2 linked regions of the Saccharophagus degradans 2-40 genome follow. The protein of the gene in region 1 interacts with the protein of each later gene in a pairwise test. Links are inferred from orthologs where the notes say so. Each region holds a gene or a part of one and is shown in the gene's direction. Other genes may lie near its edges.

Evidence for each region.
Region 2: the proteins of glp (region 1) and mobA interact in binary tests that used the Escherichia coli proteins (3 or more experiments, as listed by UniProt). The link is inferred for Saccharophagus degradans 2-40 from one-to-one orthologs.

The regions. Positions count from the first base shown.
Region 1 is NC_007912.1:2,977,879-2,993,754, forward strand. The notes cover bases 8,967-11,895. They hold glp (molybdopterin molybdotransferase MoeA), read left to right. Parts: upstream 8,967-9,779; coding sequence 9,780-11,012; downstream 11,013-11,895. Other genes in these bases: moaA (GTP 3',8-cyclase MoaA), read left to right, coding at 8,967-9,158; moaB (molybdenum cofactor biosynthesis protein B), read left to right, coding at 9,232-9,741; SDE_RS12365 (glycoside hydrolase family 97 protein), read left to right, coding at 11,237-11,895. In the rest of the region: SDE_RS12325 (DmsC/YnfH family molybdoenzyme membrane anchor subunit), read right to left, coding at 1-1,721; SDE_RS12330 (molybdopterin oxidoreductase family protein), read right to left, coding at 1,737-3,920; nitrite reductase small subunit NirD, read right to left, coding at 3,944-4,273; nitrite reductase large subunit NirB, read right to left, coding at 4,294-6,849; cobA (uroporphyrinogen-III C-methyltransferase), read right to left, coding at 6,870-7,658; more of moaA, read left to right, coding at 8,163-8,966; more of SDE_RS12365, read left to right, coding at 11,896-13,276; SDE_RS12370 (substrate-binding periplasmic protein), read left to right, coding at 13,670-14,461; SDE_RS12375 (DUF1801 domain-containing protein), read left to right, coding at 14,577-15,005; SDE_RS12380 (DUF1244 domain-containing protein), read left to right, coding at 15,015-15,302; SDE_RS12385 (MOSC domain-containing protein), read left to right, coding at 15,312-15,876. UniProt on the Escherichia coli protein: Catalyzes the insertion of molybdate into adenylated molybdopterin with the concomitant release of AMP.
Region 2 is NC_007912.1:2,857,961-2,873,754, forward strand. The notes cover bases 7,478-10,324. They hold mobA (molybdenum cofactor guanylyltransferase MobA), read left to right. Parts: upstream 7,478-8,490; coding sequence 8,491-9,159; downstream 9,160-10,324. Other genes in these bases: SDE_RS11810 (NAD-dependent succinate-semialdehyde dehydrogenase), read right to left, coding at 7,478-7,732; pdxH (pyridoxamine 5'-phosphate oxidase), read right to left, coding at 7,760-8,395; SDE_RS11825 (hypothetical protein), read left to right, coding at 9,205-10,104; SDE_RS11830 (cadherin-like beta sandwich domain-containing protein), read right to left, coding at 10,070-10,324. In the rest of the region: SDE_RS11775 (sigma-E factor negative regulatory protein), read right to left, coding at 1-408; RNA polymerase sigma factor RpoE, read right to left, coding at 609-1,190; nadB (L-aspartate oxidase), read left to right, coding at 1,626-3,293; SDE_RS11790 (hypothetical protein), read right to left, coding at 3,315-3,818; SDE_RS11795 (succinate dehydrogenase assembly factor 2), read right to left, coding at 3,867-4,112; SDE_RS11800 (YgfZ/GcvT domain-containing protein), read left to right, coding at 4,337-5,305; SDE_RS11805 (HDOD domain-containing protein), read left to right, coding at 5,337-6,173; more of SDE_RS11810, read right to left, coding at 6,275-7,477; more of SDE_RS11830, read right to left, coding at 10,325-12,568; SDE_RS11835 (hypothetical protein), read left to right, coding at 13,225-14,700; SDE_RS11840 (vWA domain-containing protein), read left to right, coding at 14,705-15,352. UniProt on the Escherichia coli protein: Transfers a GMP moiety from GTP to Mo-molybdopterin (Mo-MPT) cofactor (Moco or molybdenum cofactor) to form Mo-molybdopterin guanine dinucleotide (Mo-MGD) cofactor.

The DNA.
Region 1 (15,876 bases):
TAGAACAGTGCGCGGCCAATTAATGCGCTTACAACTAGCGATAGCGCCAAACCAGACCACAGCATTAAACCTAACCAACCATCTAAGCCCGATACCGCAAGGGCAACCGCTGCCAATGCGTTTAGAGGTATTAAACAGTTACGCAAAATATACGACTTACCAAAGGTGGTGCATTGTATATAGTGCGATACAGTGCCTTCGTGCTCTGCGTCGGTCATGCCTTTGGCGTGGCCTATTAAGCCTATGCCTTCTAATACCAAGCCCGCTACCAATGCTGGCGCAAGTGCCTGTAGCACTGCTACGTAATCGCCACCGGTAATGGCAAAGTAAGGTACGGTTAAGACTGCCGCGACTAAGCTACCAAGGGTTAATGCCATACCTACAAAGCTTGTGCCGGTTTGCCAGTGGTTCCAGTACGGACGCGCTTTAATGCGGTAGCAACGGTACATGTAATACAAGCCGCCCAAACTACCCACTACGCCCAATACGCCCGTTACTTTGGCAAAGGTTGCCAAGCCGGGTATGGCTAGCTCACCAATAATGGATTGCACAATGGCGTTTTCTGGCATTTTGGCAAGCATGTGTAAACCTGCAAAGGTCATAAACACCACTACACCTAACCCTTCGCGGCTAACAGGCGAATGACGCCAGTTGTTAAACCCACGATAAAAACGCAACGGTTTGCCCAAGTGGGTGGTAGACATAAACAAGCCTAGCGCAGCCAAACCTAAGGCCACTATTACCAACGGCACATACATTACCGAGTTGGCAATATTGGTGAAGGCTTCTATACCAAACAAACTACCTAAGAAATTAACACCAAACAAACCTATTGCCGCTTGGGTAACCAAGGTAAAAATAACCAGTGGATTTTCGCGCGACGACAAGCGACCAACGTTCCACGATTTTTCTACGCCGTTTTTCTGATCCACAATAGGTTTGTACTTACCGTCCACGTTGCTCTTGTGATATTTCACTGGCATGGAGTCGGTACGGGTAACTTCGCGCGGCATTGTTTTCACTTGCTGGAAGCGAATATTGGGGCGCGTAATAGATGGATCTGGAAAGCCCGGTATTTGTGTTTCTATTTGTTCGCGATTTTCTGGGGTGTTTTCTACCACACCAAAGTTAAGCGCGTTACCCACACATGCAGATACGCACGCTGGCTTCAAGCCAACTTCTAGGCGGTCTACACACATGTTACATTTTTCTACTTGCCCTGCTACTGGGTCTAATTGCGGGGCGTTGTATGGGCATACCCAAGTACAATAGCCACAACCAAAGCATATATCTGGGTCTTGAATTACTGCACCGTATTCTGGGTGCTTGGTGTAGGCGCGCGTTGGGCAGCCTTTTAAACACACCGGCTCTTCACAGTGGTTACACGCCATAGATATATTCATGCGCGTAAAGTTGGGGTAACTCCCCCCTTCTACATAACCTACCGAGCGGAAGCTTAAATGCGGTGGCAAATCGTTTTTCTCGCTACATGCTGCTTCACATGCGTGACAACCAATACAGTTATCTGCAGTAAAGTGAAACGCGTGTTGCTTGGTGCGGTTAGGGTTGTCGCCAATGCCGCAATCGCCATTTACTCGTAAACTTACGCCGTTATCGCCAACGGGCGTAAGTTTAATTGGCGTACCGTAACGGCTTGTTTCGGCCGTTACTGGGTCTTTTAATTTTGCGTATTCGGGTTCGTCAGCTCTTGTTGGAATCATTTTTCTCTCTTCCCGTTAGAATGCACGCATTTCTACGTTTAGTTTGGCCGCTTCTTTTTGGTCTACATGCTCAATGCGAACAGTGCACTGCTTAAACGCTGGCTGACGCGAGTATGGGTCTAGCAAGCCAAGAGACAAACGGTTTACACAATCGTGGAAGTGGAATGGAATAAACACTGCGTTGAATGCTACGCGATGAGTTAATTGCACCATTACCACGGCATCACCACGACGCGATACCAAACGCACATAACTCATATGCTTTATGCCCAACTCTTCGGCAGCATCTGGGTTCATTTCCATATATGGGGTTGGGCTAAATTTATTACAGTTGCCCACCTTGCCCGTTTTAGTTCGGGTATGGAAATGCTCAACCACGCGACCACTGTTCATCCAAAATGGATAATCTTCGTCGGGTACTTCGTTGTTATCCACCCAAGGCATGGCCATTAATTTTGCTTTGCCGTCTGGGTAACAGAATTTGCCGTCGGCGTATAAGCGCTGTGTACCTTCGCTATCGCCTTCGCGCATTGGCCATTGAATACCGCGCTTTTGCTCGATTAGTTCGTGGCTCATACCAGATATATCCAATATGCGATGATCACCCTTGGATAACTGTTTCATTTCATCAAACACATCGGCAGTGTCTAGCGGGAAGCTCATTTTCGCGCCCTGCTCCCAACGTTTTGCCATTTGCGAGAATATCCACACATCTGGCTTGGAGTTACCGTACGGCGCCATTACCGGTGTAGTAATGTTTACGCGGCGCTCGGTGTTAGTAAAACAGCCTTTTTTCTCTGCCCATACCGAGCCGGGTAAATACACGTGCGCGTATTGCGCGGTTTCTACGTCTTCGTAGGAATCTTGCACTACGCAAAACTCTAGTTTCTCCATGGTTTTACGAATACGCGCAGAGTTAGGCATAGAGGTCATTGGGTTTGTTGCAACCACCCATAACGCTTTAATTTGACCGGTTTCGATAGCGGGAAAAATATCCGTTTGGAACAAGCCGCGCTTTTTAGGGAAGAACTCTGGGTCTACGCCCCAAAACTTGCCTATTTCTTCGCGGTGCTCGGCATTTTCTAGCGCGCGGTAACCAGGCAAGCCAGAGCACGAAGACCACTCACGCGTGCCCATCGCGTTACACTGACCAGTAATAGATAAACTAGTACCGCCGGGCTTGCCTATATTGCCGGTAATTAAGTTAAGGTTATTAATACCGCACACACCGTCGGAACCGTGGGTAGATTGGTTGATACCCATTGTCCATATAGACATAGCCGCGCCAGCTTTTGCATATAAGCGCGCAACGTGACGAATGGTGTCTTCATCAATACCACAAATTTTTGCGGCCGATGTTGGATCAAACTTTTCTACTTCTGCAGCAAAGTCTTCGTAACCGCTACAGCAACGCTCTATATATTCTTGGTCTGCTAGGCCCTCTTTTAATATTACATGTGCCAAGCTGTTTAATAGCACCAAGTCTGTACCTGGTGTAATTGGCAAATGAATATCGGCAAATTGCGCAAACATGGTTACGCGCGGGTCGACAACAATTACTGGGAATTTACGTTTTTCTAGCGCTTCTTTTAAACGCCAGTAAATAATGGGGTGCTGCTCACACAGGTTCGAACCAAACGCTAACAAGCAATCGGTGTGCTCGAAATCTTCGTAACAACCTGGAGGGCCGTCGGACCCAAATGAACGCTTGTAGCCCGATACCGCAGACGCCATACACAATGTGGTGTTGCCATCGTAATTGTTGGTACCAATAACACCACGCACTAATTTACCTAGAGTGTAAAACTCTTCGGTCATTATTTGGCCGGTAGAAATAACAGCTACAGAATCGCGCCCGTATTTTTCTTGGATACGTTTGAATTCTGCTGCGGTTTTATCCAGCGCTGTATCCCAATCGGTTATTTGCCAATCTTCGAATGTTTTATTTCGAATTTTTGGCTCTGCCCCACGGCCAGCCGCTTGGAATATTTGCGCTTCGGTAAGCCCTTTAATGCAGAGCTTACCTCGGTTTACATCTGCCCCACCCACACCGCGGGTAGTAACAGGTGTACCCTCTTTATTTACGCCAATTTCTATAGAGCAACCTACAGAGCAGTAACCGCAAGTGGCATATTTCCACTCGGTTACGCCCTTATCTCTAATGACGATTGGATTCTTTTTTCTACGACCAAATAGCATGACGCCCCCAGTATCCTTGTGACTTATTTCAACGCTAGTTGAATTTTTCCGTCATTTTCACGGATTGCGTACGTTTTAATGCTTACTGTTTCGTCTTCTAAGCAGCTACCGGTTTCTAAATTAAAGTGCTGCTTTAGCAGTGGCGAGGCCACGACTATTTGATTTTTTAGCGAACCAACAATACCGCGCGCTAGCACTGCCGCATTGGTAAAGGGGTCGATAGCGTTTACCGCAAACAACTTGTCTTTAATACGAAACATTGCAACTTGATCTTTACCTAGCAATGCGCGCGCACCAATTTCTGGCAGCAGGTCACTGGCATCACAAACTGTTTCCCAATTTAAATCTGACATTTTTATTCTCCAAAATTCTCTTAAGCTATTTCAGCCACTTCTTCGGCATTTACAAAACGTACGCGCTCTTCTTCTGTTGCCGGGCGAATTTGCTCGCGCTCTTCAACAAATACAACGGTGTTATCTTTCTCATCGCTGTTAACAAAGGTACGGAAACGCTTAAGTTTCTCTGGGTCTTCAATTGTTGTTTTCCACTCACACTGGTAGGTATCTATTACCAATGCCATTTCGCTTTCTAGCTCTGCGTTTACATTTAACTTATCGTCAATAACTACAGATTTTAGGTAGTCTAAACCGCCTTCTAGGTTATCCATCCATACAGACGTACGTTGCAAGCGGTCTGCGGTGCGCACGTAAAACATCAAGAAGCGATCGATATATTTAATTAAGGTTTCGTCGTCTAGGCCGGTTGCAAACAAGTCTGCGTGGCGAGGCTTCATACCGCCGTTACCGCACAGGTATAGGCTCCAACCGGTTTCGGTAGCAATTACACCCACATCTTTACTTTGCGCTTCGGCACACTCACGGGTGCAACCAGAAACAGCAAATTTAATTTTGTGTGGTGAACGCAAACCTTTGTAGCGGTCTTCCAAACGTATAGCCATGCCAACGCTATCTAGCATGCCGTAACGACACCAAGTAGAACCAACACACGATTTAACCGTACGTAAAGATTTACCGTAAGCGTGGCCCGTTTCAAAACCTGCATCTACTAACTCTTTCCAAATTAATGGCAGCTCGTGCTGTTGCGCGCCGAACAAGTCGATACGCTGACCGCCAGTAATTTTGGTATACAACTTATATTTTTGAGCAACTTGACCTAACACAATCAATTTTTCTGGGGTAATTTCACCACCCGCTACACGCGGCACAATGGAGTAAGTACCGTTCTTTTGCATGTTTGCCATAAAGTGATCGTTAGTGTCTTGCAAACCTGCGTGCTGGTTTTCTAATACATATTCGTTCCAAACACTTGCAAAAATAGAGGCCGCAGTAGGCTTACATATGTCACAACCTAAACCTGTACCGTGCTTTTCAATAAGCTCGCCAAAGGTTTTAATTTTTTCTACGCGCACAATGTGGTGTAGCTCTTGGCGAGTGTGGGCAAAGTGCTCACACAAGTCAGTAATTACTTCTACACCAAGCTTGGTTAATTCAGAGTTCATTACTTGGGTAGCCAAGGCCACACAACCACCACAGCTAGTACCCGCTTTGGTGTTAGCTTTTATATCGCCAATAGTTACAGAGCCATCTTGTACTGCGCAGCAAATCTGGCCTTTAGTAACATCATTACAGCTACAAATAATGGCGCCTTCGGGTAATGCATCTACCCCCATGCCCGCAGAAGCAGCGCTGCCATCAATAGACGGCAGAATCATGGCCTCGGGCATTTCTGGCAAATCCATTTCGTTTACGTACATTTGCTGCAATGTACCGTAGGCTTCTACATCGCCTACCAATACCGCGCCCAACAGGCGGGTTTTTTCTGCGTTTACAATAATGCGCTTGTATACGTCGGCTACACCATCTTGGTATACATAGCTTAAGCAACCTGGCGTGCGACCTTGTGCATCACCTACGCTCGCCACATCTACGCCAAGCAACTTAAGTTTGGTGCTCATATCTGCGCCGGTGAACTGATCTTCGCCGCCAGTGATGTGCGAAATAGCCACTTTAGACATTTGGTAACCAGGCGCCACAAGACCGAATATTTTTCCGTCCCACAATGCACATTCACCAATGGCATAAATGTTTTCAATGTTTGTTTGGCAGTTGTTGTTAATCACAATACCGCCGCGCTCACCAATTTCTAACACGTCGTTATTGCGAGCAAGTTCATCTTGCGGGCGAATACCCGCAGAGAACAAAATCATATCGGTTTCTAGGTGCGAGCCATCCGCAAAGTTCATACGGTAGCGACAGGTTTCACCGGCTACAATTTCTTGAGTATTTTTTTCGGTGTGTACATTTACACCCAATGCTTCAATCTTTTTACGCAGTAAGTTACCGCCGCCTTCGTCTAACTGCACAGCCATTAAGCGTGGCGCGAATTCAACAACGTGAACTTCTAAACCAAGGTTTTGCAGGGCATTACCGGCTTCTAAACCTAGCAAACCACCACCTACTACTACACCAACCTTACTTTCTTTTGCAGATGCAGTAATGGCTTCCAAATCTTCAATGGTGCGATACACCAAGCAGTGCGGCTGATCTTTACCAGGAATAGGTGGAACAAACGGGAAAGAACCAGTAGCAAGTATTAATTTGTCGTAAGCGATTTCTTTACCGCTTGCTACTACAACTTTGTTTTCGTCGTGCTTAACAGCGGTTACTTTTTCGTTTAAAACGTAGTTAACGCCATTTTCTTTGTAGAAATCTTCCGATGTAAGCATTAAATCTTCGGCGGTAGAGCCAGAGAAGTATTTGCTTAGCTGTACGCGGTCGTAGGCTAGACGTGGCTCTTCAGAAAACGCAACAATTTCATAATCGTCTGCTTTTTCGTGTGCCAAAAGGTTTTCAATAAATTTGTGACCTACCATGCCGTTGCCAACAACGACTATTCTTTGCTTACTCATATCAAATCCTCTATTCAGCCTTAGGCCACGTGTTGATTCAGTGTTTCGGCTGACACAGCAGCTCTTAATTCGGGGTTTAAATCATTTGCAAGAGAAACAACCTCACCTACTACAATGAGAGCAGGCGATTGAACGTTGTTGTTTGCTACCAGCGATACCAAATCTTTTATTTGGCCGATTACTTCGCGCTGGTTTTCACGACAGCCATTTTCGATAATGGCCACTGGCGTTGCGGCACTTAAGCCGGCTTTTAATAGGTTGCTGGCGATCATTTCTGCGCGACTCACACCCATGTAAAAAACAAGCGTATGATTAATTTGCGCTAGCGCGTTCCAGTCTACGGATAACTCTGTTTCTGCATGTGCTGTTACAAAAGTGCAGCCTTGCGCCAAACCGCGATGAGTAAGCGGTATACCTGCAGCGGTTGTGCAACCAGAAGCAGATGTAATACCAGGTACAACCTCGGCATCTACTCCGGCTTTAATAAGGGTAAGTAACTCTTCGCCGCCACGACCAAACACGAAGGGGTCGCCGCCTTTAATGCGCACAACATTCAAACCCTTGGCCGCTTTTTTAACGAGCAAGCTGTTTAAATCTTTTTGTGCGATGCTGTGATTATCTTTGCACTTACCTACATAAAAGGCCGGCACAGATTTAGGGAATAAAGCTCGAATTTCTTGGCTTACGAGGTTATCGAATAACACAAGGTCTGCATTCTGTATAACTCGAAGCGCTTTTACAGTTAGTAAATCTGGGTCACCGGGGCCGGCGCCTACTAACCATACTTTGCCAGGTTTTGAATTAGACATCTTATTACTACCAATTTTGTTTGCACCAAACTAGCGAGCCAGCTTCTATGGCCAGCTTCACTTTCTCTCACTTGATTTAGCAAATTGGGTGCCAAACATCTAACAAAACCAAACAAAAAATATTTTATTGTTACTAATCAATAAGTTAAATAACATTCTCACATTTTTGGCGCTTAAAGCGCCCCAAATTAAAACAGACTGAAAATAAACAAATGCACTACACAAGAACATTTACGCACCACATAGAACCACTTTTGCATTGCAAACAACTTTTGATAATGATATTCAGTTGCATTAACTGTTATTTTTGCACTGTTTTAGTGCTGCGCACTTTTTTATTTTTCTACTGCCCTTTAATTGCGCAGCCACTTCAGCTGTAAAATTGGATGCTTTTTAAACACAGAATTACTTAAAATTGGCCCTCCGCGAATTTAATTTCAAATTTTGTACTCCAATTGACTTAGGACAATAGCGCTACACCAGCGAATTAATGATAATGGCCCTATGCAAAATTCAACTCTTATAGATTCATTTGGCCGGCAGGTAACATACGTTCGCCTTTCGGTAACCGATCGCTGTGATTTCCGCTGCATTTATTGCATGGCAGAAGACATGACTTTTTTGCCGCGCAAAGATGTGCTCAGCCTTGAGGAATTTGCACTATTGGGGCGCGCTTTCGCTGAGCTTGGCGTGACCAAAATACGCGTATCCGGTGGTGAGCCATTAATTAGAAAAGACGTGATTCAATTATTTGAATCTTTGGGTGCCATAAATAGCATTAACGATTTATGCCTAACCTCTAATGGCTCGAAACTTACAGAGCTTGCCAAACCACTTGTTGACGCTGGCGTTCACCGTATAAATGTAAGCCTAGATACCCTTAACGAGCAGCGCTTTAAAGAACTTACCCGCTTTGGCGATTTAAACACCGTACTTAAAGGCATAGATGCAGCCCTTAACGCCGGCTTTAAAAAAATTAAACTCAACAGTGTTGTAATGAAAAACTACAACCTGCAAGAGGCCGCCGACTTAGCCACCTACGCGCTAGAGCGCGGCATGGATATAAGCTTTATTGAAGAAATGCCGCTGGGCGAAATTCATAGCCATTCTCGCGATGTGGAATTTATTAGCAGTGACGAATTGCGCAACCAGTTAAGCAACTCATTCGAGCTTACCGCCACCAACGAACATACCGGCGGCCCCTCTCGCTATTGGAAAGCTAGGGACTATAACGCCAAAATTGGCTTTATATCCCCGCATAGCCACAACTTTTGCGATACCTGTAATCGCGTGCGCGTAACCGCTTCGGGTAGGCTGTTACTTTGTTTAGGCAATGAACACAGCGTAGACCTACGCGCAATTTTGCGGGCACACCCAGGTGAAATTGAGCCTATAAAAGAAGCGCTAATTAACGCCATGGCCATAAAGCCAGAAAAGCACGAATTTAATTTGGAAGAAGAACCGCAAATATTGCGCTTTATGAATATGACCGGCGGGTAATCAAGCGTTAAGCATAGATGGCTATTCGCTAATAAACGTTAATTTTCAACTGTAGTAAATTGTGAGTAACGGCATGTCTCAAAAGATTAAAGAATTTGTACCGCTAAATATATGCGTATTAACCGTATCGGACACGCGCAACGAAGAGCAAGATACCTCAGGCCAAAAACTCGTTGAACTGTTGCAAGCAGACGGCCATAAACTCTACGAAAAAACGCTTATAAAAGACGACGTTTACCATATACGCGCCGTTGTTTCGCAGTGGATATTCGATAGCAATGTGCAGGCCATAGTAATAACAGGCGGCACCGGTTTTGCGGGGCGTGATAATACACCGCAAGCGGTTGTACCTTTATTCGATCATTCTGTAGATGGTTTTGGTGAGCTTTTCCGTCAACTTTCATACGAAGAAATAGGCACTTCCACTATTCAATCACGCGCTGTTGCAGGGCTTGCTAACAAAACCGTTATTTTTTGCTTGCCCGGCTCTACGGGTGCTTGCGTAACCGGCTGGCAAGGTATTATTGGCTCACAGCTAAACGCCACTCATCGCCCCTGCAATTTTGTTGGGCAACTTGTATAAATAGCTTTTGCACCCCCCTTAGTATTTAAGGAAAGCCCGTGAAAACCATTAGCGAAGCGCGCGCCGACATATTGGCCCGTGCAACCCCTCTAGCCAAAACAGAACACGTTAACCTTTTTGATGGCGTAGGCAGAATACTAGCCGAAGATTGTATTGCAGCTATAGACGTGCCGCCGCAAGCAAACAGTGCAATGGACGGCTTTGCGTTAGAGCTCGCCTCTGTAGAGAGCGAACAGCTAGCAGGCAAAACAGACATAAAACTTAACGTTAGCCAGCGCATCCCTGCTGGCACTGCCCCGCAACCATTACATGCTGGCACCGCCGCAAGAATATTCACCGGTGCGGTTGTACCTTCGAATAGTAATTTGGTTGTTATGCAAGAAAACTGCACCTACAACCAACAAGCGCAAACAGTCACTATTCACTTAGATAAATTTACCCCATCGTTAAATGCCAATATTCGCCCGCAAGGGCAAGATATTGCCAAAGGTAAAGTACTCTACAACAAAGGGCATATTTTACGCCCACAGGATTTAGGTATTCTCGCCTCAGTGGGCGTTGGCAAAGTAAACGTGGTAGCCAAGCCCAAAGTTGCATTAATTAGCACCGGCGACGAACTAGTAGACCCAGCCTCTGGCACCCCTCTGCAAGCGGGGCAAATATACAATTCCAACAAACCTATGCTGCAAGCGCTGCTTAACCAATTAGGTTGCGAGGTTGTAGATTTAGGCACAATAGAAGACACACCAGAAGATGTAGCACGGGCATTAAGCCAAGCGGCCGATGTAGCCGACTTTATTGTGAGTACAGGTGGCGTATCTGTTGGCGAAGAAGACCACATAAAAGGTGTTGTGGAAGCCTTAGGTGAACTACAGCTTTGGAAGATTAAAATAAAACCCGGCAAGCCCCTCGCCTTTGGCCATGTAAAAAACACTCTGTTTATGGGGCTGCCTGGCAACCCAGTTTCGGCATTTGTTACATTTTTATTATTTGGCGCACCTTTAATTCGCAAGCAACTGGGGGTAGCCCAGCTATTCCCTTCTGCGGCGTATATACCCGCCAATTTCACAATCGATAAGCCCCGCCAGCGACCGGAATTTGCGCGCGCTAAAGTTATTAATGGCAAAGTTGAGCTATACCAAAATCAAAGCTCTGGCGTACTGGCATCGGTAGCCTGGGCCGATACCTTAGTGAAAATACCGGAAGACACAACCATTAGCGTAGGTACCCCCCTAGAAGCCTACTCTATTGCTGCGCTAACCCAGCTATAGCATTGACGCTACTGCGGCTAATCACATACGCCAAACACTTCACCTTGGCCCGCGCCACCCTGCGGCCGCTCGCAGTGCATGCAAAGAAAGCTCGCAAACCTATTAACTACACACCACACTTAAGGCTGCCTACATTTGCCTTACAAAGTGAGGGAAAGGTGAATCAATACGCACCTATATTGATATAGTATTTATATTACTTTTATAGTTAGGTAGCTAATATAATGCACAATAACAGCCAGCAAATACCCCAAAGAACCGCCCATTTACCACCCGTAACGCCCAAATGGCGTAGCGCGCTCCGCTTACCAGTTATTGCGCTCGCCCTCTGCAGCCTTAGCACTATTAGCGCCAACGCACTGGCGAAAACATTCGAGCTAACCTCGCCAAACGAACAGCTTAAAATAGAAGTACACACAGGTAAGCAAACAACGTTTGAAGTACACCTAAACAACAAGCAGGTATTAGCACCAAGTAGTATTGACTTAATGTTAATGTCTGGCGAAAAGCTTGCCTCTAACATTACCGTCAAACAAGAAAAGCGCTACGCCGTTAGCAATACACTCACCCCCGCGGTTAGTCATAAATCCAGTAAAATTGCAGAAAATTACAACGCATTAAACTTAGCATTTAGCAACAATTTCGGTATAGATTTTCGCGCCTATAACGATGGCTTTGCCTACCGCTTTACCGGTGAACGCGCTGGCGAAATTATTATTAAAAATGAACATTTAGCGCTTAACTTTACCCAAAATGCAACCACCCTCTTCCCCGAAGAAGAAACGTTTATTTCGCATTTTGAGCGGTTATACCTGCCCGAAACCGTGGCAAACATTTCGCCCAAACGCTTCGCTTCTTTACCCACTTATATAAAAAGCAACGACGTTAACGTGGTTGTGACAGAGGCAGACCTATACGACTACCCAGGCCTGTTTTTATTCGGCACCAATAAAAATGGCTTTACGGCTGGGTTCCCTAACGCGGTTGCCAAAACCACCCCCAAAGCGGGGTCGGAAGACCGCAACCAAGAATTTGAATACGAGAACTACATTGCCAAAACATCTGGCACACGGACCTTCCCGTGGCGAGTGGCAATAATAACGAAAGAGGACACAGATTTAGTTGCCAGCCAACTCGTATACCTACTTTCTAGTGAAAACAAAATTGGCGATACCAGCTGGATTAAACCAGGCCGCATTGCTTGGGATTGGTACAACGCCAACAACCTATTCGATGTAGATTTTAAAGCGGGGCTAAACACCCAAACCTACAAATACTATATAGATTTTGCAGAAAAATACGGCTTGGAATATGTGATTTTGGATGAAGGCTGGACTAAAACCACCACCAACACCAAAGAATCCAACCCCGATATTGATGTAAAAGAACTTATTGCCTACGGCAAAAAGAAAAATGTAGCCATTATTTTATGGACCCTATGGGAACCACTCGATAAAGATTACGAAAACATTTTGGCTCTTTATGCTCAATGGGGCGCGGCGGGCATTAAAGTAGACTTTATGCAACGCGCCGACCAATACATGGTGAATTATTACGAAAAAATTGCCAAAGCAGCGGCAAAAAATAAATTACTTGTAGATTACCACGGCGGCTTTAAACCCGCTGGCTTACGCCGCGCTTACCCCAACGTAATGACCTACGAAGGCGTAAAAGGCAACGAAAATAATAAGTGGAGCGCAGACATAACCCCAGAGCACAACGTAACCCTACCCTACATTCGCATGGTTGCAGGGCCTATGGATTACACCCCAGGCGCGCTGCGCAATAAACAATTAGCCAACCATAACGTTAATCATTTTAGGCCCGAGGCCATTGGCACCCGTGCACACCAATTAGCAATGTACGCCGTATTCGAAAGCGCTTTACAAATGCTATGTGAGTCGCCATCGACCTATTTGCGCGAACCACTTATTACTGAATATATTGCGAAGTTCCCTTCGGTGTGGGATGAAACACGAGTACTCAAAGGTGAGGTAGCAAACTACATTTTACTCGCCCGCCGCAAAGGCGACACATGGTACATAGGCGCTATGACAGATATGACAGCGCGTACCCTTACTTTAAACCTTAGCTTTTTAGACGGTGGAAAATACTCCCTACACGGCGTTGCAGATGGGCTTAACGTAGAGCAATATGCAGAGGATTATCAATTTATACATCAAACCGTTACAGCAAAAGATTCATTGCAACTTAATTTGGCAGCCGGCGGCGGCTGGTCTGCGGTTATCACCCCAGCTAAGTAATAACCGATGCTAAGCGCTGTACAACCCTAGCTATTTGGTAGGGTTGTACAGTTTTGCTAAACCTAACTCATATTCATTTTACAAGTGCTCGCTTAACTCGGCCCACTAACAGCTTAACCATACGGCACAAACATTTTATGCACGCCAAAAGCCTTACATACCCTGTGGCTTTAAGCTGCGAACCTGTGCCCCCCCTAAACCACACTAACCATTAGTAATCAATTAACGGCAAAGCCTGCCTAACAGTTATAACAACTGTGTATAGATGAACTAAACTTAAGTTAAATACCATAAATTCAACTGGCCTGCTGCGGCGCCCAGGTATGTATGCGTAATACGAGAACACTAACATTACTCCCGCTTTTACTGGCACTGTGCATTTGCGGCGGAGCTATGGCGGCAGAGTTAAAAGTAAACAAAGTGAATGGCGCCAAAGAAGAGCTTATCTACTCTATTCTTGAGCTTGCCTTAGCTAAGGTAGACCCCGAAACGAAACCTAAGCAATTAAAAGATGAACTCCCCCTTGGCAGGCTCGCCAAAGCGGTGGAAAACAACACTATAGATATAATGTGGGCCGGCTCTTCGGCAGATTACGATAACCGGCTACTCGCCATTCGCATCCCCCTACTAAAAGGCTTACTCGGCCACCGAGTGTTTATTATAAAGCCCGAAAACCAACCTAAGTTTGATTCCGTTAAAACACTAGAAGACCTCGCCAAACTACAAGCAGGCCTAAACTCGCGCTGGGGCTCTACACGGGTACTTAAAAACGCAGGGTTAGATGTGGTTGAATCGACTAGCTATGAGAATTTATTTCATATGCTTGATAGCGGCAGGTTCGACTTTTACCCACGCGCGGTGCACGAGCCCTGGGTAGAACTACAGGATCGCCCAGAGCTAAATTTAGCCATAGAAAAAAACATTCTTATTATTTACCCCTACGCTATGCACTTTTACGTTAAAAAGAACAATAGGCCCCTTAAAGACTTTATTGAAAAAGGCCTAGAAATGGCCATTGCAGATGGCAGTTTTGACGAACTATTTTTTAACAACCCAATGATAAAAAAAGCCATTGAAGATACTGGCTTTCAGCGTAGAACTATTATTCGCATCCCCAACCCTTTTCTGCACCCAGATACACCGCTCCAACGAAAAGAACTTTGGCTAGATGTAGAAAAGCTGTAACACGCCACAAATATTGCCCCGCTGATTAAACGATGCCCGCGCCACAATAAACCACTCGTAAAACACACAATAGCACGGCAAAATAAGCGCACACTCTTAGCCTGTAGAACATATTATGACTGCCAAATTAGTCATACCAGCTCCGCCTTTAGAAATTCAACTAAAGCTCGACACCTACCCCGCTGCAGCTCGCAAAATGCTGCTTGCGCTACGTGCTCAAATATTTACATGCGCACACAACTTAACCATTACAGATTTAGTAGAAAGCCAAAAATGGGGCGAAGCGGCGTATAGCTGTAAAAGTGGCAGTACCTTGCGCATTGACTACAAAGCCTCAAACCCCGATTATTGCGCCGTATATTTTCACTGCCAAAGCAAATTAGTAGCAACGTTTAAAGCCCTTTACGGCGATACGTTTAAATATGAAGGTAAACGAGCCATTCTTTTACCCATAGCCCACGCTATACCAGAGCAGTTAAACCACTGCATTCGCTTGGCTTTACAGTATCACCAAGTAAAACACTTGCCCCTACTAGGCGCATAAGGACCCACTATGTCAGACACTAAAACAGAAATAGAAGCCGCAACGTTTCGTCGATTATTAGCCCATTTAGACAACAATAAAGACGTACAAAATATAGACCTTATGATATTGGCTAATTTTTGTCGCAACTGTCTGGCAAAATGGTACAGCGCAGAAGCTAGCGAGCGCGGTGAACAAGTGGATTACGAACAGGCACGCGAAATAATCTACGGTATGCCCTACAGCGAATGGAAAGAAAAATACCAATTAGAAGCCACACCAGAGCAAATGGAAAAATTTAACGCCCGTAACAAATAAGGATAAAGCATGACTAAGCTCACGGTTGCTGCACTGATACATTACCCGGTTAAATCCCTTGCCGGTATTGCACTTACAAGCGCAGAAATAACCAGCAAAGGCATAAAAGGTGATAGAGAATGGATGGTGGTAAAGCAAAACGGCAAAATGCTTACCCAGCGCCAAGCGCCTAAAATGGTAACCATTCAACCAAAGCTAAGTGACCGTGGCTTAGAACTGCATGCCAATGGGCTAGACCCCATATTGGTAGAAGAACCCACCCATGAGGATGCACTTAGCGTAAGCATTCACGGCGACAAATGTGAGGGCTACCCAGCAAGCGCCGCAGTAAATGAGTGGTTAACCCAAGCCATTGGCTGGGAGACGCCACTAACCCTGGTGAAATACACTAAACAAACTGCGCGTACACCCGGCTCGCCAGAGCGCTTTGGTCACGATGCCACCTACTTTGCCGACGCAGCCCCCTTTCTAATTGCCAATACTGCCTCTTTGGCGGCCTTAAATAGCTCGCTGAGTGAGCAACAATTACCCAATGTAGATATGCGCCACTTTAGGCCCAACATTGTGCTGCAAG
Region 2 (15,794 bases), 120 kb from region 1 along the record:
ATTAACCGCTGCAGGTACTGCTGCATCGCTACCCGCCATAAGCTCTTCGCCTGTTTGCTCACTGGGCAACTGTTGCACACCAACAAGCACCCCCACCGCAACGGCGGCAGCAATACTCGCTTTACCCATTCCCTCGAGCCAAGTTTTAACTTTACTAGTGCTAGCCACACTGGGGGCTGGCTCATCAGCGATAGCTGCCATTACACCGGCAGAAATATCAATGGAAGGCGCAACATCTTTATCGTTACGCATTACCGCACCTATTAACTGGTAGCGACGCCAAGTTTCTCTTAACTCATCGTCGGCTGCGCTTTGCTTTAGCACTCTACGCAAATCCAACTCATTGCTTTCGCCATCAACTAATGCTGATAGGGACTCGTTGAGGCTATGTTTTTGGCTTTCAGTCATACACTCGCTACCTGTATAAGCGCTGTGCTAATAGTTTAGCTGTAATTATGTTTTCAGAGACTACCAAGCACGAATAAGTATTTGTGCTTTTGGCAATGCCTGCCTGCTAAGTAAGACAACCCAGTTCACACTGTAGTTCCCTAGAAGTGACAATTTTCACAAAAAAATCACATTTCGCCGCCAGCGACACAATACAAGCGTCACAGCAATGGTGCAATTTCTTTATCAATGGCTTCCCGAGCGCGAAAAATACGCGACCGAACCGTACCCACAGGGCAACTCATTACTTCGGCAATTTCTTCGTAACTTAGCCCTTCCATCTCCCTCAGAGTCACTGCAGTACGCAAATCCTCTGGCAGAGCTTTGATAGCATTATTTACTACTGTCTCCAGCTGATCGCGCATTGCATGGTTTTCTGGAGTATCCACATCTTTAAGGCTGTCGCTGCCCGAATAAAACTCGGCATCTTCTACATCTACATCACTCGATGGCGGCCTCCGCCCGCGAGATACTAAATAGTTTTTTGCTGTATTAATAGCAATGCGGTAGATCCACGTATAAAACGCGCTATCGCCACGGAAATTGCCAATAGCACGATAAGCCTTAATAAAAGCTTCCTGTGCAACATCGTGGATCTCAGCGTTATCTTTAATGTAACGGCTAATAATCGATAAAATCTTGTGCTGATATTTAATAACAAGCATGTCAAAAGCGCGTTTATCGCCCTTCTGCACACGCAACACAAGTTGATGATCTGAATCCTGCGCAGTTTGCGCTGTCATTTACTACTCCCCAATTATTCGCCAATTTATGGCGACAATAGCGATACGGCGAATAGCCCAATATCGTTTTACCCTATTCTCACAGCCCATGCCCTATAGCTGTGAGATATTTGTATTAGTACTCATTGCAAAAGTTAGTTTGGCGTATTGTGCCTTTACATTAATGGCCACACTGGGCGCAGTTTAATTAGCTGCTTAAAAAAGTGCAGTAATGTACCCGTTTTCTGTTATTTGTAACACAAAAGACTCGGCATGGCGCAAAAAGTTCAATCTAAAAGCGCGTATAGTATACCCAATTACTTGCTCCAGACGCCGCAAAATCAACAACTTAGCGCGGGTACCTACGACGCGATATAAGGAATTACTTTAATAAGTATCATTATTTGTTCATAATTCCGGCAAACGCCCTAACCACATGAAGTATCAGGACCGTAAGTGAAAAAAGCCAAACCCTCTCGCAAAACGCTCGCCCACCCCTCCCAAACACACAATGTCGATGTACTTGTTATAGGTAGCGGTGCTGCAGGCTTAACCCTTGCACTCAATCTTGCTGGGCATTGTAAAGTTGCCGTACTCAGTAAAGGCAACCTGCGTGCAGGCTCAACCTGGTACGCACAAGGCGGTATTGCTGCAGTTTTAGATAATAACGACAGTGTTGAATCTCATGTTAAAGACACACTCGTTGCGGGCGCAGGCCTTTGTCATGAAGACGCCGTAGACTTTACCGTTAGAAACAGCAAAAGCGCGATTGAATGGCTAATCAACCTCGGCGTTAACTTTACCCGTAATGAAGATTCCGAAAACTACCACCTAACCCGTGAGGGTGGCCACAGCCACAGACGAATCATTCACAGTGCTGATGCAACAGGTAAAGCCGTGCACACTACCCTGCTCGAGTCTGCGCAGGTTGCCAAAGGTGTGGAGCTATTTGAAAACTACATTGCACTGGACCTCATTCGACAACCAGACCCAAACAGCAAACGCTTGCGCTGCACGGGGGCCTATGTATTTAACCGCCACCAAGACCGAGTGGAACTGTTTAATGCAAAAGCCGTGGTCTTGGCCACAGGTGGTGCAAGTAAGGTGTACCTCTATACCAGTAACCCAGACAGCGCTACCGGCGACGGAATAGCCATGGCGTGGCGTGCAGGCTGCCGAGTGGCCAATATGGAATTTAATCAGTTCCACCCCACTTGCCTTTACCACCCCAAGGCCAAAACCTTCCTTATTACCGAAGCATTGCGCGGCGAAGGGGCTAAATTGAGATTGCCCGACGGGTCGCAGTTTATGCACAACTTCCATTCGCTGGGCGAATTAGCACCTAGGGATGTCGTAGCTCGCGCAATTGACCATGAGATGAAACGCCTAGGTAGCGATTGCCTGTATTTGGATATTAGCCATCGCACACCAGAGTTTATCGAATCTCACTTCCCTACCGTGCGAGAAAAGTGCTTAGAATTTGGGATAGATATCACCAAGGAGCCAATACCTGTTGTACCAGCCGCGCACTATACCTGCGGTGGCGTTGTGGTGAACAACAAAGGCCAAACCGATTTACTTAACCTTTACGCAATAGGTGAAACCTCATTCACAGGCCTGCACGGCGCTAATCGCATGGCGAGCAATTCGCTACTAGAGTGCATTGTATACGCCCGCTCTGCATCCGAATCGATACTCGCCACTTTAAATAACATTGCCCCACCGCAGGCTTCACCACAATGGGATGAATCGCGGGTAACCAACTCCGATGAAGACGTTGTGATTTCGCACAACTGGGATGAATTGCGCCGCTTTATGTGGGATTACGTGGGCATTGTTCGCACCCACAAACGCTTAGAGCGCGCAACTCATCGCATTAAGCTTTTGCAAAAAGAAATTAACGATTACTACTCTAACTACAAAGTAAGTAACGATTTAATCGAACTGCGCAACCTCGCCGTCGCTGCCGAGCTGATTATTCGCTCAGCCATTCAACGCAGAGAAAGCCGAGGACTACATTATTCCTTGGATTACCCCGAACTATCCCCCATCGCTCAAGATACCATCCTCGTACCCATGAACTACGCGGCACAAAACATTATTGTTCACGCCCCTACACAATAAACAGGTAACCCTAGTATTCGCTCAACTGGAAGTAATTTTTTTACTCGGTTGGGCGATGCACTTCTGCAAGCGCCCTGTTGTTATAGCTACAAATAATGGTCGCAATGGTGACTCGCCTGCCATTTTATTAGCAACAATCGAATCGGGTAATACAATGAGATGTAGCTTCTCTGCCCATAAGCTACCTAAGCCAGAACGTGTGTTTGAAAGCGTACAACTAAGAATAACCAGCCAGCGCGACACATAAGCAATTTCAAGAGAATCGACACCCTCTTTACCTGCGCCACGCCAAACCCAGAAACCTGTCAAGTCTAAACGTAATTGCTGCACTTGTGATAACCGCTTTAAGCGCACACATACAACAAACACGCTATAAGCGAACAAACCGCCCACAAGGCAGCTGAGCGTTAGGGGTAAATCAACAGAAACCCACAAAATAAGCAGGGTTAAACCGCAAAACAAATAAGCAATAAGGAGGATGCGAGAGAGGCGTAAGGGCAAGTCAAAATAGACTGATATTTTCATTATCGTCCCTGATAATGCTATTGGTTTACCGAACTAACTTATGATTGATTAGTCCTGCAAGCCCGTATTATTTAGAATAATCGATACAATTCGTTTTAAGTCTGGCGCTTCTGGTTCGCTTTTACGCATAAACCATTGGAATAAATCTTGATCTTGCTCTTCAAGCAATTTGTGAAATAGCGCCTGATCATCGGCCCCAAGTGTAGAATAAACATTATCCAAAAAAGGGTTTAACACTAAATCTAGCTCTAACATGCCTCTGCGTGAAGCCCAACGTAATTTGTTAATATCCATTCTGTACTCTTAAACAGCGAAATAACAGTTTAGTAAATAGCAGCCAGTGCTAAGCGCTATTAACCTTAGCCAACAATATTGGGCGCAGTATAACTTACGCGCGCCAGTAGCCAAAGAAGAAGTACACGCTGCTAGCGCCCATTGATTTATGACTAAATAGCCGCATATAGGTAAACATGCCATGCAACATACCGCTTTTTCAACCATAAACATGGAACGCTTTAATGTTTGATTGGACCCAATTAAATACTGCCGCAACCACCACGCCAACCTCTGCTAAAAGCTGGCAGTGCGCCATTCCACTCCTCGACCACGTGCTAATAGAAGTGAAAGGCCCAGATGCGGAAAAATTTCTTCAAGGCCAATGCACGTGTGATTTTAAGAGCATTGCCAACGGTAAGTTTTCGCTCGGCGCCCACTGCAACGTTAAGGGGCGCATGGTAAGCAGCTTTACAGCCGCAAAACTGGGGCCAGAGCACTTTGGCTTACGCACCCATAAAAGCAATGCCGAAAAAGCACTAGCCACACTTAAAAAGTATGCGGTATTTTCTAAGGTTAGCCTCGAAATATCTTCATCACTGGCTGCGGTAGCAGTGTTTAATACTCAGGCAAATGAAGTACCGTTTTTTAATGCTACAGCCGAAGTGGGCTGTAGCACAGCGTTAGAGCAAGGTGCGTGTTTAGCCCATACCAACAGTATGCAAGAGCTATGGCTAGCGCGCGAAAACATACAACAATTACTTGAACAATTACCAGTAGCTGCACCGCACTATTGGACGGCCTACAACATTGCTCAAGGCGTTGCCGAAGTAACTGCCGACTCGACTGAGCAATTAATCCCCCAAGAAATCAACTTACAATTGCTTGGCGGCGTCTCGTTTAATAAAGGGTGCTATACCGGCCAAGAAATTGTCGCGCGCATGCACTACAAAGCCACCCTCAAAAAACACATGTATCGCGCCCAACTCGCGCCGTCAACTAGCGCCCCAGCCACTGGCACAGCGCTTATAAACGAAGAAGGGAAAAACGTGGGGCAAGTTGTACAAAGTGTAACCACTGATGCTGGAGCGCAAATTTTAGCCCTAACGCTAGATACCGCTGCACATAGCAAAAATGTGCACTGTGAGGCAAACCCGCAACAAAAACTTCAATGGCTGGCGCTACCATATGCTATACCTTTAACTGAGAATTAAATAATTACCAGTTAAGCAAGGGGCATAGCCTATGGACGCGCTCACCGCCAAAGTTGAGCAAGAAATCATCAAGGCGATTGACCAAGATCGCCTCGTATTACCCACATTGCCAGAAATAGCACTAAAAGTACGCGAAGTTGCCGACGACCCAGATGCCAGCATCCAAACGCTTACCGCGGTTATTTCTAACGACGCAGCACTTACAGCACGCATAATTAAAGTTGCCAATAGCCCCATATTTCGCGCACCGCGAGAAATAGAAGATTTAAATATGGCACTAAGCAGGCTGGGTATGCAGTACACCTGCAACTTGGCTACAGGCTTGGCCATGGAGCAAATGTTCCAAGCCACATCAGACTTAGTGGATAAACGCTTAAGAGAGGTATGGTCGCGCTCGAGTGAGATTGCAGGTATTTGCCATGTATTGTGCAAACACTTCACCAAGCTAAGGCCCGACCAAGCCGCGCTCGCAGGCCTAGTTCATCAAATAGGTATATTACCTATTCTGTCGTTTGCCGAAGAGCACACAGCGCTATTGCGCGACAGCATGACACTAGACAAGATAATTGCCGACATTCACCCGAACTTGGGTATTAAAATACTCGAAGCGTGGGAGTTTCCAACGGAGCTAAGGGTTATTCCGCGCGACCATTTAGACTTTAGCCGTCAGGTACCCCAAGCAGACTACGCCGACTTGGTAACCGTAGCCATGCTACAAAGCTATGCTGGCAGCGATAAAAACCTAGCTAAAGTGGACTACACAACCGTAACAGCCTTCGAGCGACTCGGTTTAGACCCCAACATTGAATCTGCAGAGGCAGAGGATTTAAGCGCAGATATGGAAGCGGCAATGGCCATGCTGCAATAGACTATACATCGCAAGGTGCTACTCAAAAGCGACTCAGGTGCTATCCAATTTGCACCTTGCGATTTAATCTAACCTTTAAGTTTTATTATAAATAAGCGTTACTACAAACCGCCCATCAACATATATTTAGTTTCTAGGTAATCATCCAGCCCCATCTGCGAACCTTCGCGCCCAAAACCAGATTCTTTTACGCCGCCAAATGGTGCCATTTCGTTGGATATGGCTGTATCGTTCACACCTACCATACCCACCTCAAGCGCACTTGCTACACGCCATACTCGGCCTATATCTCTACTGTAAAAATACCCTGCTAAACCAAATGGGGTGTTGTTTGCTAAAGCTATAGCTTCTTCTTCGCTACTAAAGCTATATACAACCGCTACAGGTCCAAATATTTCTTCGTTAAATACATCCATTTGCGTGGTCGCTTCGGTTACCACTGTGGGCGGATAAAACAATGCGCCGTTAAGATGGGTGTGGCCTTCTGCCACAATTGCTTTCGCCCCCTTATTACACGCATCTATAACTAGCTCCGATACTTTTTTAAATGCGGCAGCATTAATTAGCGGGCCAATAGCAACGCCCTCTTCTATACCGTCACCTACTTTTAATTTAGCAACTGCTTCAACTAGCTTTTTGGTGAAAGCCGCTTTAACTTTGTCGTGCACAAATATGCGGTTTACACATACGCAGGTTTGGCCCGCATTCCTAAATTTTGCCGCAATACACCCCGCTACTGCCGCGTCTATATCTGCATCGTCAAACACAATAAACGGCGCATTGCCGCCCAGCTCCATGGAGCATTTTTTAATTGTGGCTGCAGATTGCTCCAACAATGTTTTACCTACTGCAGTAGAGCCAGTGAAGGTTAATTTTTTAACTGATGGGTGCTGAGTAAATACCCCACCTATTGCAGAAGAGTCTTGCCCTGTAACTAGGTTGATTACACCCGGCGGTATCCCCGCCTCTTGCGCCAAATAAGCCATCGCCAGTGCAGATAAGGGCGTTTCTTTTGCGGGCTTTGCAACGACAGTGCAGCCGGCTGCAAGCGCTGGGGCAATTTTTCTGGCAAGCATAGCCATAGGGAAATTCCACGGTGTAATTGCTGCCACAACCCCCACCGGCTGCTTTACGGTTACTATGCGCTGATTGCTCGCCGGCGCGGGAATTACTGCACCCTCTATACGTTTCGCTTGCTCGGCAAACCACTCTATATAGCTTGCACCGTATAAAATTTCAGCTTTTGCCTCCGCTAAGGGCTTACCTTGCTCGGTGGTAAGCAGTACAGCTAAATCATTTGCATTGCTTACCACTAGTTCATACCACGCCTTTAATAAGGTGCTGCGTTTTTTGGCGCTAAACTCTCGCCACTGCACACCCGCGCGTTCGGCCGCTAGCACCGCCGCTTCGGCCTCTGCTGCACCTGCATTTGCAACAGTTGCTACAACCTGCCCAGTTGCGGGGTTTTCTACAACGAATTCATCGCTAGACTGCAACCAAGCACCATCAATTACGCTGCCTTGTCGCTGAAGCTTTGAGTTAGTCAAAGTGAGGCTCATAGCTGCTCCTTGCAGAAAACTAAAAATTTAAGGCGCTAAGCGGTTAATCGCCCAGCTATTGCCTTCTCGCTCATACACAAAGCGATCGTGCAAACGCGCGCCGCCGCCTTGCCAAAATTCCATTCGCTGTGGCACAACGCGATAACCACCCCAAAAATCGGGCAGCGGCACTTCGCCGTTGGCGAACTTGGTTTTAATGGCATTAAATTGCTGTAAGAGTAATTGGCGCGAGCTAATAGGCTTGCTCTGTGCAGAGGCCCACGCGGCAATTTGGCTATCTTTGGGTCGACTTACAAAATATTTTAGCGTTTCCGCATAGGATATTTTACTTGCCACACCGCCAACACTCACCTGCCGCTCCATCATGTGCCACGGAAAATGCAAACTCACGTGCGACTGCTCCGCAATTTCTTGCGCCTTACGACTGCCGTAATTAGTAAAAAAAACAAAACCTTGTTCGTCTAACTTTTTAAGTAACACAATACGCTGTGATGGAAACCCGTCTTTATTAGCCGTGGCTAACACCATAGCTGTCGGGTCTGGTATTTGGCTCTCTATAGCCTGCGCCATCCAAGTCTCAAATTGAGCTATTGGGCTCGCATCCAGCTGGTCTAGGTCCAATCCGCCTAACAAATAATCGCGACGAATGTCTTCTAGTGATATCAAGGTGCATCTCCATCGATGTAAAGGGGTAGTATAATTACAATATTTCGGTGCATTATCGCACAGCCATTGCAATGCGTAATTAAGGTTAAGCCATGCCAGATAATCCAGTGCCCCACCAGCCAATCCTAGCCATTATTGCAGGCGGTGAAGGCAGGCGTATGGGCGGTACAACTAAATGTTTGCTTAAACTGGGCAATACCACCATTTTAGAGCGCAATATAAAACGACTATCTCCTCAGGCCGGCGGCATCATTATTAACAGTAATAACCACAGCGAAGAGCTTTGCCTGCTAAGCGAGCAATGGCAGGCACGGCTGATTAGCGATTCGGCTAAATATTCCCACTGCGGCCCTCTCGCCGGCTTAGCATCGGCGTTAAGCACCCTTGCTAAACAGCAGCAAGCCGGTGCGCAAATACCAACAGGGTTAGTTACTGTGCCAAGCGATTGCCCTTTTTTACCAGAGGACTTAATTAATAGGTTGGGCACTATTGCCAATAAACAACCCCATAAAGTTGTTTGCGCGAGCAGCCTTGGCCAAACACACTATATGACAGCCTATTGGCCCTTAAGTGTATACCCGCAATTAGAGGCATTTTTGCAACGCGGAGAAAGAGCGGTAAGGTTTTTTCTTAAGCAAGCCGAATATGAAACAGTGGATTTCGCAGCCCAGCGTGTAAATGGCATAGAGTACGATCCCTTTTTCAATATAAACACCCCCGAAGATTACACCTTGGCCCAATCAATAATAGACGTGAGCTAAGCAAGCAATAACAGTAATTCCACCACAATAACAAAAGGCAAACAAATGAAGCATCGCGCAATATTCAAACACGCCCTGCACCCTGCGCTTTACTTGCTTGGCGCTGGCTGCGGCGTTGCTTTTAGCTGTACTGCCATGGCTTGTGAAGTAAAGGACAAAACAGAACTAGAAGAAATTTATTGCACGCTTAAATCTAAAAACAGGGTAAGCACCCTGCCAGATTTCAATCAATTTAGAAAAAATTCAGACGATGTGCAGTGGTTGCTATTAAAAGGGCCAGCAAGAAAAGCAGGTATTACGCTGCCACCCAAAAGCTCACTCAAACCGAAAACAAATACCGCTCCATTGGCCGACAGGAAAACTGACAATAAGGCCGCCGACAATCAAGTAAATACATCTGCGCAGTCTAACCCATTAGCTACGCAAACTACGCGTACCGCTACCTCAAGCAACTCCAGCCTTGCTAACTGCAGCTTAAAGCCTACACAAATACAGTGCAGCTACGCCACTTTCACGCTGCAATACAATTTGCCTAACAGCAAGCTGGCACCAGCTGCACTAAAAGCGAGTAATCAACTCACGCTCCCTGCATACAATAGTAAATTTCACGCGAGCGAGCGGGATTACTTAGCAAGATGCTACCCGGTGTACGTAAATAAAATATTAGAGCTGGGTTTAGCAGAGGCGGTAATGTCTTACACCAAATTTGTAAGCCAATACGAAGAGGTTGTTCAACACGGTGGTAATTTTGCCAACAGAATGCAAAAAATGTATGAGATTTTAAAGCAAGAAAAAAGAAGCCGCCCTATTCAGGCGAGCTACCAGCACACACGGCCACAATCGATTGAGCAATGCATGCTGGTAAGCAATAGTGTAATTGTGTGCGATAACATCGCACACACCTGGGTATTTACTCTACCTCAACCAAAGTCAAACGCTGATTAGTTGTAAAGATAGCTGGGCAAGCCACCACATAAGAGTCTACCTCTAAGCTGACTGTGCCAGAGGTAATAGCAAAACCAGTATTCTCTTTGTTTAGCAAGTAAAGGTTATTCGCGCGGAAACTTGGCAACCAACGCTGTAAAAAGCCTTCAGTAGTCACACCACCATACACAAAGCTATCCACAGCTGTGCTGCAACGGCTAGTAAAGCCCCTCACAGGTCGAGCAAACAACTCGGGCATGCCCACGTTTTGAATACGCACAAACCCTTCAGCATCCCTTACAAAGTTCCAACGCTGGGTGGCACTGCTATCGCAGGCAAGTATTTTCACGTACTGAACGGTTTCGAACTCTTCGAAACCTAAACACTGGTCTGCCACATCTGCAGTGCGAATTTCAAATACTGGGCTTGCAAGGCTTGAGGTATTGATTGCATCACCTACATAAGCCACGGGTAATTCACCGTCGCGAGTGTTGTTTGCAACAAATACTGTAATTTCTGCACCTGCAGTTACTGCAGGAACATCCAAACCATTTAGCAACAGAATATTATCGTTTACCTTAGTATTCACACCCCAGCTGTCGGTATGCCAATCGGCGCTTGCATCCTGCACTTCTATTACTGATGCCAAGTTGGCATCTGCGGTATGGGTGAAGGTATTAAACCGCACAACTGAGTCGTTACCTTGCACAAGCACCAAGCTATCGGCACTGGCTTCACCACTCAAACTGCCCGAATTAAAGAAGTTATATTCAATCAACGTGCCTTCAGCACCTTCGTTCACTTCTACAGATTCAGCCGCAACAGTAGAAGAAAAGGTGTTGCTGCGAATAGTATTGTTTAAATCCGCTTCGCTATACACACCCGCACCACCAGGTGCCGACAGCCACTGCTCGCTATCCGAGCCAACCACAATGGCTTCACCGCCAGTAGTAGCAAAACGCGAACTCTGAATAAAGTTATTGGAGCTACCATTGCGCAACACTACGCCCTGCCCGCCAATGGCTTTAACATCCAAACCAAACAGCTCGTTATTGGAAGCTGCATCCAAAACAATACCGGTCTGGGCGTTAGTGATAGCAATGTTAGATACAAACCAATAATCGCCTTCGAGCTGTAGCACACTGTTTAACGCAGTATCTGCCCCCGACAAAATAGAGCCTGAACCTTGCCCTACCAAGCGGATAAGATTGTCTGCTGTGCCCGATTGAGCAGAATAGAAATGTGCGCTTAAGTTACCGCTGGCCGCCTCAGACACCACACCGGTGTATGTGCCAGCCGCCACGCGAATCTCATCGCGCGGAGCTGCATTTTTTAATGCTTCTTGTAACTCTTCAGCAGTACTTACATTCACTATATTACGGCTAATACGATTAATACTTAGGTTGTACTCAACTGTTTCGGTACCGTCGGTCGACGTTGTTTCTAAAACGTAGCTATTAATCCCCTCTTCTAGGGTCAACTCAATTGGGCTATTAAGTGGCTGATCATCGCCATCTGGGGTAGTGCCATCTTCGGCCACCTTGGCTAACGTCATGGTAATGCCATCTATTTCTGGCACTGCAGTAAGCGTAACAACTTGATTGTCATAGCTCACCACAGCCCCATAGGAAAAAGTGCCACACTCAAAATTGATGGTTGAGTCAGATAGCTGCAGGTCGATTAAGCGCGCGTTAGCAGCCCTTGTTTCGTCACTCATTGTTGCCCGAGTAAAGGTAAAGCTGTAGTTCTCTGTGTTGGCGCCATCTTCGGAAGTAACTGCAATTTCTACAGTGTTATCGCCTTCTACAATAGCAAAGTCACGCGATTCTAAATGTCCAATAGCTTCGCCATTAATAGTGGCAGTAGAAAGACGCTGATTGGTAAGTAATCGAGTACGCAACGAACACGCAGTTGAATTAACACTCGCAGTATATTCTTTAGTGGCACTATTAAAGGTAGGGGTATAGGGCTGTATAAAACTAGTAGTAGAGAGAGAGGCATCGAACTTATTATAAAAAACAATACCATTTAGCTTCGCTTCGCTACTCACGCGGTGAAAAGTAACAGTGTAAGTTACCGCAACGGTCGTCTCACTAGAACGAACACGAATGGAGAGGACATTGTCGCCCTCATCTAAATTAATTGTAGTGGCCTCGCCCGAAACAAGTTCGGTACCGGCAAAAGTGCCAGTAGGATTCGCTACCGATCGCAATGTATAGGTTAAGGTAGCACCCTCTTGGGCTGTAGCGGTGAACACTGCGGTTTCTACTGGTTGATCTACGTTTACCGTGTAACCTGCGCGTTTATCCGACTCAAAAGCAATATCGTGCCCTTCTATAGTTAAAGCCGTTAGCTTCAAATCTGGCACTGTTGTTTCGCCAGTTGCATTACTGCCACCACCACAAGCACTTAAAATACATGCAGATAATAAGGCTAGACAGATAAGAACAAGGCTCCTGCCTTGAATTGACTTTATTCGGGACATTATATTTTTATACCTAACGTAAGATTCACGATTAATTGCAGGTTAAGGCCAACAAGCCTTAGCCACAGCAGAGCATTTTTTGACCACTTCCAGAGCCATTTTCAGCCCCCGCCATCGGGCGACCAAGGTACTAGCATTCGCGGGTGTAGTAAAGGGAAAAGCCCTCGTTATAGGCCGCCATACACGGGCAAAAGTACACGTTAAAACGCCATTTTTAGCCAACATCTATGGTAACGGTAAACTGCGTGCAGCATTACAAACACCCTCTGAATGCCCAGCGTCTGAATAGGCAGTATTAGCACTACAGAGCACTTCCTCTACCAATACACTATAAACGCATACAACCACACAGAGTAACACCAACGTAAAGCGCTAGCTGTAATCCAGACACCAGTCTTTTTCTTTATTAAATTCAATAACTTACAGCTGCCACATTTCGCCACAATTGGGCACTATTGATCACCGCTAAAGCGTGATCCACGTCGCCCGTCCCTACCCCCGCATTGATACAGTAATTACACGTAACGCAATTCACGGCTAAGTATTAGCCCGCTGCGTAACTAAAAGACGCCTACGACAAGTATCAGCTAACAGCATCAACCGGCAATAACCAAGGCGTCGCTTTACTACAAACTTTTACACTTAGGGTGATAAATATGAACAGCTTCGCCAACTTAGTTAGCTCCCTCTCACCACTCACCTTATTCATTGTGGTGATAGGCGCTATTGTTGTACTTTTTCTCGCACGCGAAAGCGCCCACGCTGCTATTAACAGCCTTTTTCGGGCTGTGTACCGCTCACTTAGGCTGGCGGCAACAAGTCTTCGACAAGCAGCCAATCAATTACGTTCCCGCAACCGCGATGTTTTGTTACACCATGGTCGGCTGCAAGTGGAGCACGACCTAGCCAAAGAGTTTGCTGAAATATCCAGTTTTGTGCAGCGCGATCTTGGCGGGTACCCGCACATACAAAATCAAATTCAACAGCAAATCACGTTAATACAAGACGACTACGAACGCAGCGGACAGGTGGCTGCCCCCCTACCAGAGTGGGTAGAAGCCGTAGAGGCCGTTGCAAAATTACGTAAACAGGGCACCACCACTAACATCAACACATCCATTTTGGAACAAATACACAATGCCGCCGAGCTCCAGCATAAGGAAAACTTAAAGCAGGTAAGAGAACTCTCTACTGAACGCCACAAAATTTTACGTGGCATGACAGCATCTTGGCGCAAGCTAGTGGGCAGCGTAGATAGCACTGGGGCGAGCCTCAAAGAAATTGTACGCAGAAGTGAACGAATCGATTCACACATGCAACGCTTTAACGCCATAGTGGATGCCACCCCCGCTGCCGAACGCGCTTTATTCAACTCGGCACTATGCCAATTTGCCATTGCCGCACTGGTAACCGCTATCGCAATTGGCGGTGCGTTTTTTAACTTTCACCTTATAGCCTTGCCCATGTCAGAAATGGTGGGTTCGCTTCACCGTGTAGCGGGTATACGCGTAGCCGACATAGCAGCATTGGTGATTATTTGCCTTGAAGTAACAGCCGGTATCTTTCTATTAGAAAGCCTGCGCATAACTCGCCTCTTTCCCCTTATTGGGTCGATGGACAACCGCATGCGCCGACTCATTATGGCTGGCGCCGCCGCCACACTAATTATTCTTGCGGGTACCGAGGCGGCGCTGGCATTTATGCGAGATCAAATAGCGGGCGATATGGCCTCGTTACGCGCTTCGCTAGCTGGAGGAGAAACCTTAGCCGCACAAGAAGGTATAAACAGTTGGATACCCCTCGGCGCAAATATGATATTGGGCTTTATATTACCCTTGGCGCTCACCATGGCTGCAATCCCGCTGGAGTACTTATTACAAACTGGGCGCAGTGTGTTTGGTTCGCTTTTAGAGTGGGGTTTACGCTCGCTGGCTACGGTTATACGTATGCTTGCAGGAATAAGCATGCAAATAAGCAAACTGATTACTGCGCTTTACGACCTCGTTATAGCACTACCTATATGGATAGAAGCCAACATTAAAAAAATGCATTTCTCTCCCAAACAAAACACGGATGCCGAATGGCACACGCACGATACAACACCAGCCAATCCACTAAGCGCAAAGGAGTAACACCATGAAAACGCTATTAATCCCCCTGTTATTTTGCCTTAGCTTGTTAGGCTGTAGCCAAGAAACGCCCCAAAACTATAGCAAAGGAGTTTACCTGCTATTGGATACATCGGGCACCTATACGCAAGAGCTTCAAAAGGCTCGCCAATTAATTAACATCATTTTGGCAGACTTAGAACCCGGCGACACCTTTGCAGTAGCAAGAATAGACAGCGGAAGTTTTAGCGAAAAAGACATAGTAGCTAAAATAGTCGTAGATGGGCGCCCTTCTATGGCCACCAAACAAAAACGTGAGTTTGCCAAAAACATAGAGACATTTGTAAACACCATTACTAGCAGCGCCTACACCGATATTTCTGGCGGCTTATTGCAAGCGGTGGAATATTTAAATGAGGCCAATGTAGGTAAAAAAACCATCATGATCTATTCCGATTTAAAAGAAGAGCTACCCAAGGGCTTTGTGCGCAATTTTGATATTCAAATGGACGGCTTTAACGTAATTGCTCTCAACGTGACTAAGCTGCGTGCAGATAACCAAAACCCACAGGAGTATCTAGACCGGTTAGCCACATGGAACGATAAAATAGCCGGTGGCGGCGGTCATTGGGCTGTAGTGAACGACTTAGACAAACCTGAAGCCATATCACTATAACTCACCCTTTAATTAACTCTCCTAGCGGCAGGCTTACCCTACCTGCCGTTGCCCTGTTCCTGTCATCCTCCCATCCGCTGCCGATTGCTTTCCCATCACCTACTTATCGCCCCCGTCCACCAACTTAATAAAACCAAAGCCGCTCAACTACGCGCACCAATAAAACGCTTTTAAATATTTATGGGGGTTAAATAGGCGCATACAAATTTCAATAATAAAACAAAAACACGCGAAGTAATTTTTTGGTGCACCAAATGATATTAATAGTGCACCAAAGCTATACACCAAAATGGATCAAATTTGCATCCTATTACACCCCACTTTAGCTCATCACTCCCTAGATGAGTGCACGGCGCATTTTTCCACTCCACCCCAGCAAGGCGCCAAATACCGCTGCAACCACCTGATTTATATGGGTTTTATTTTATTTATTACTTATTTT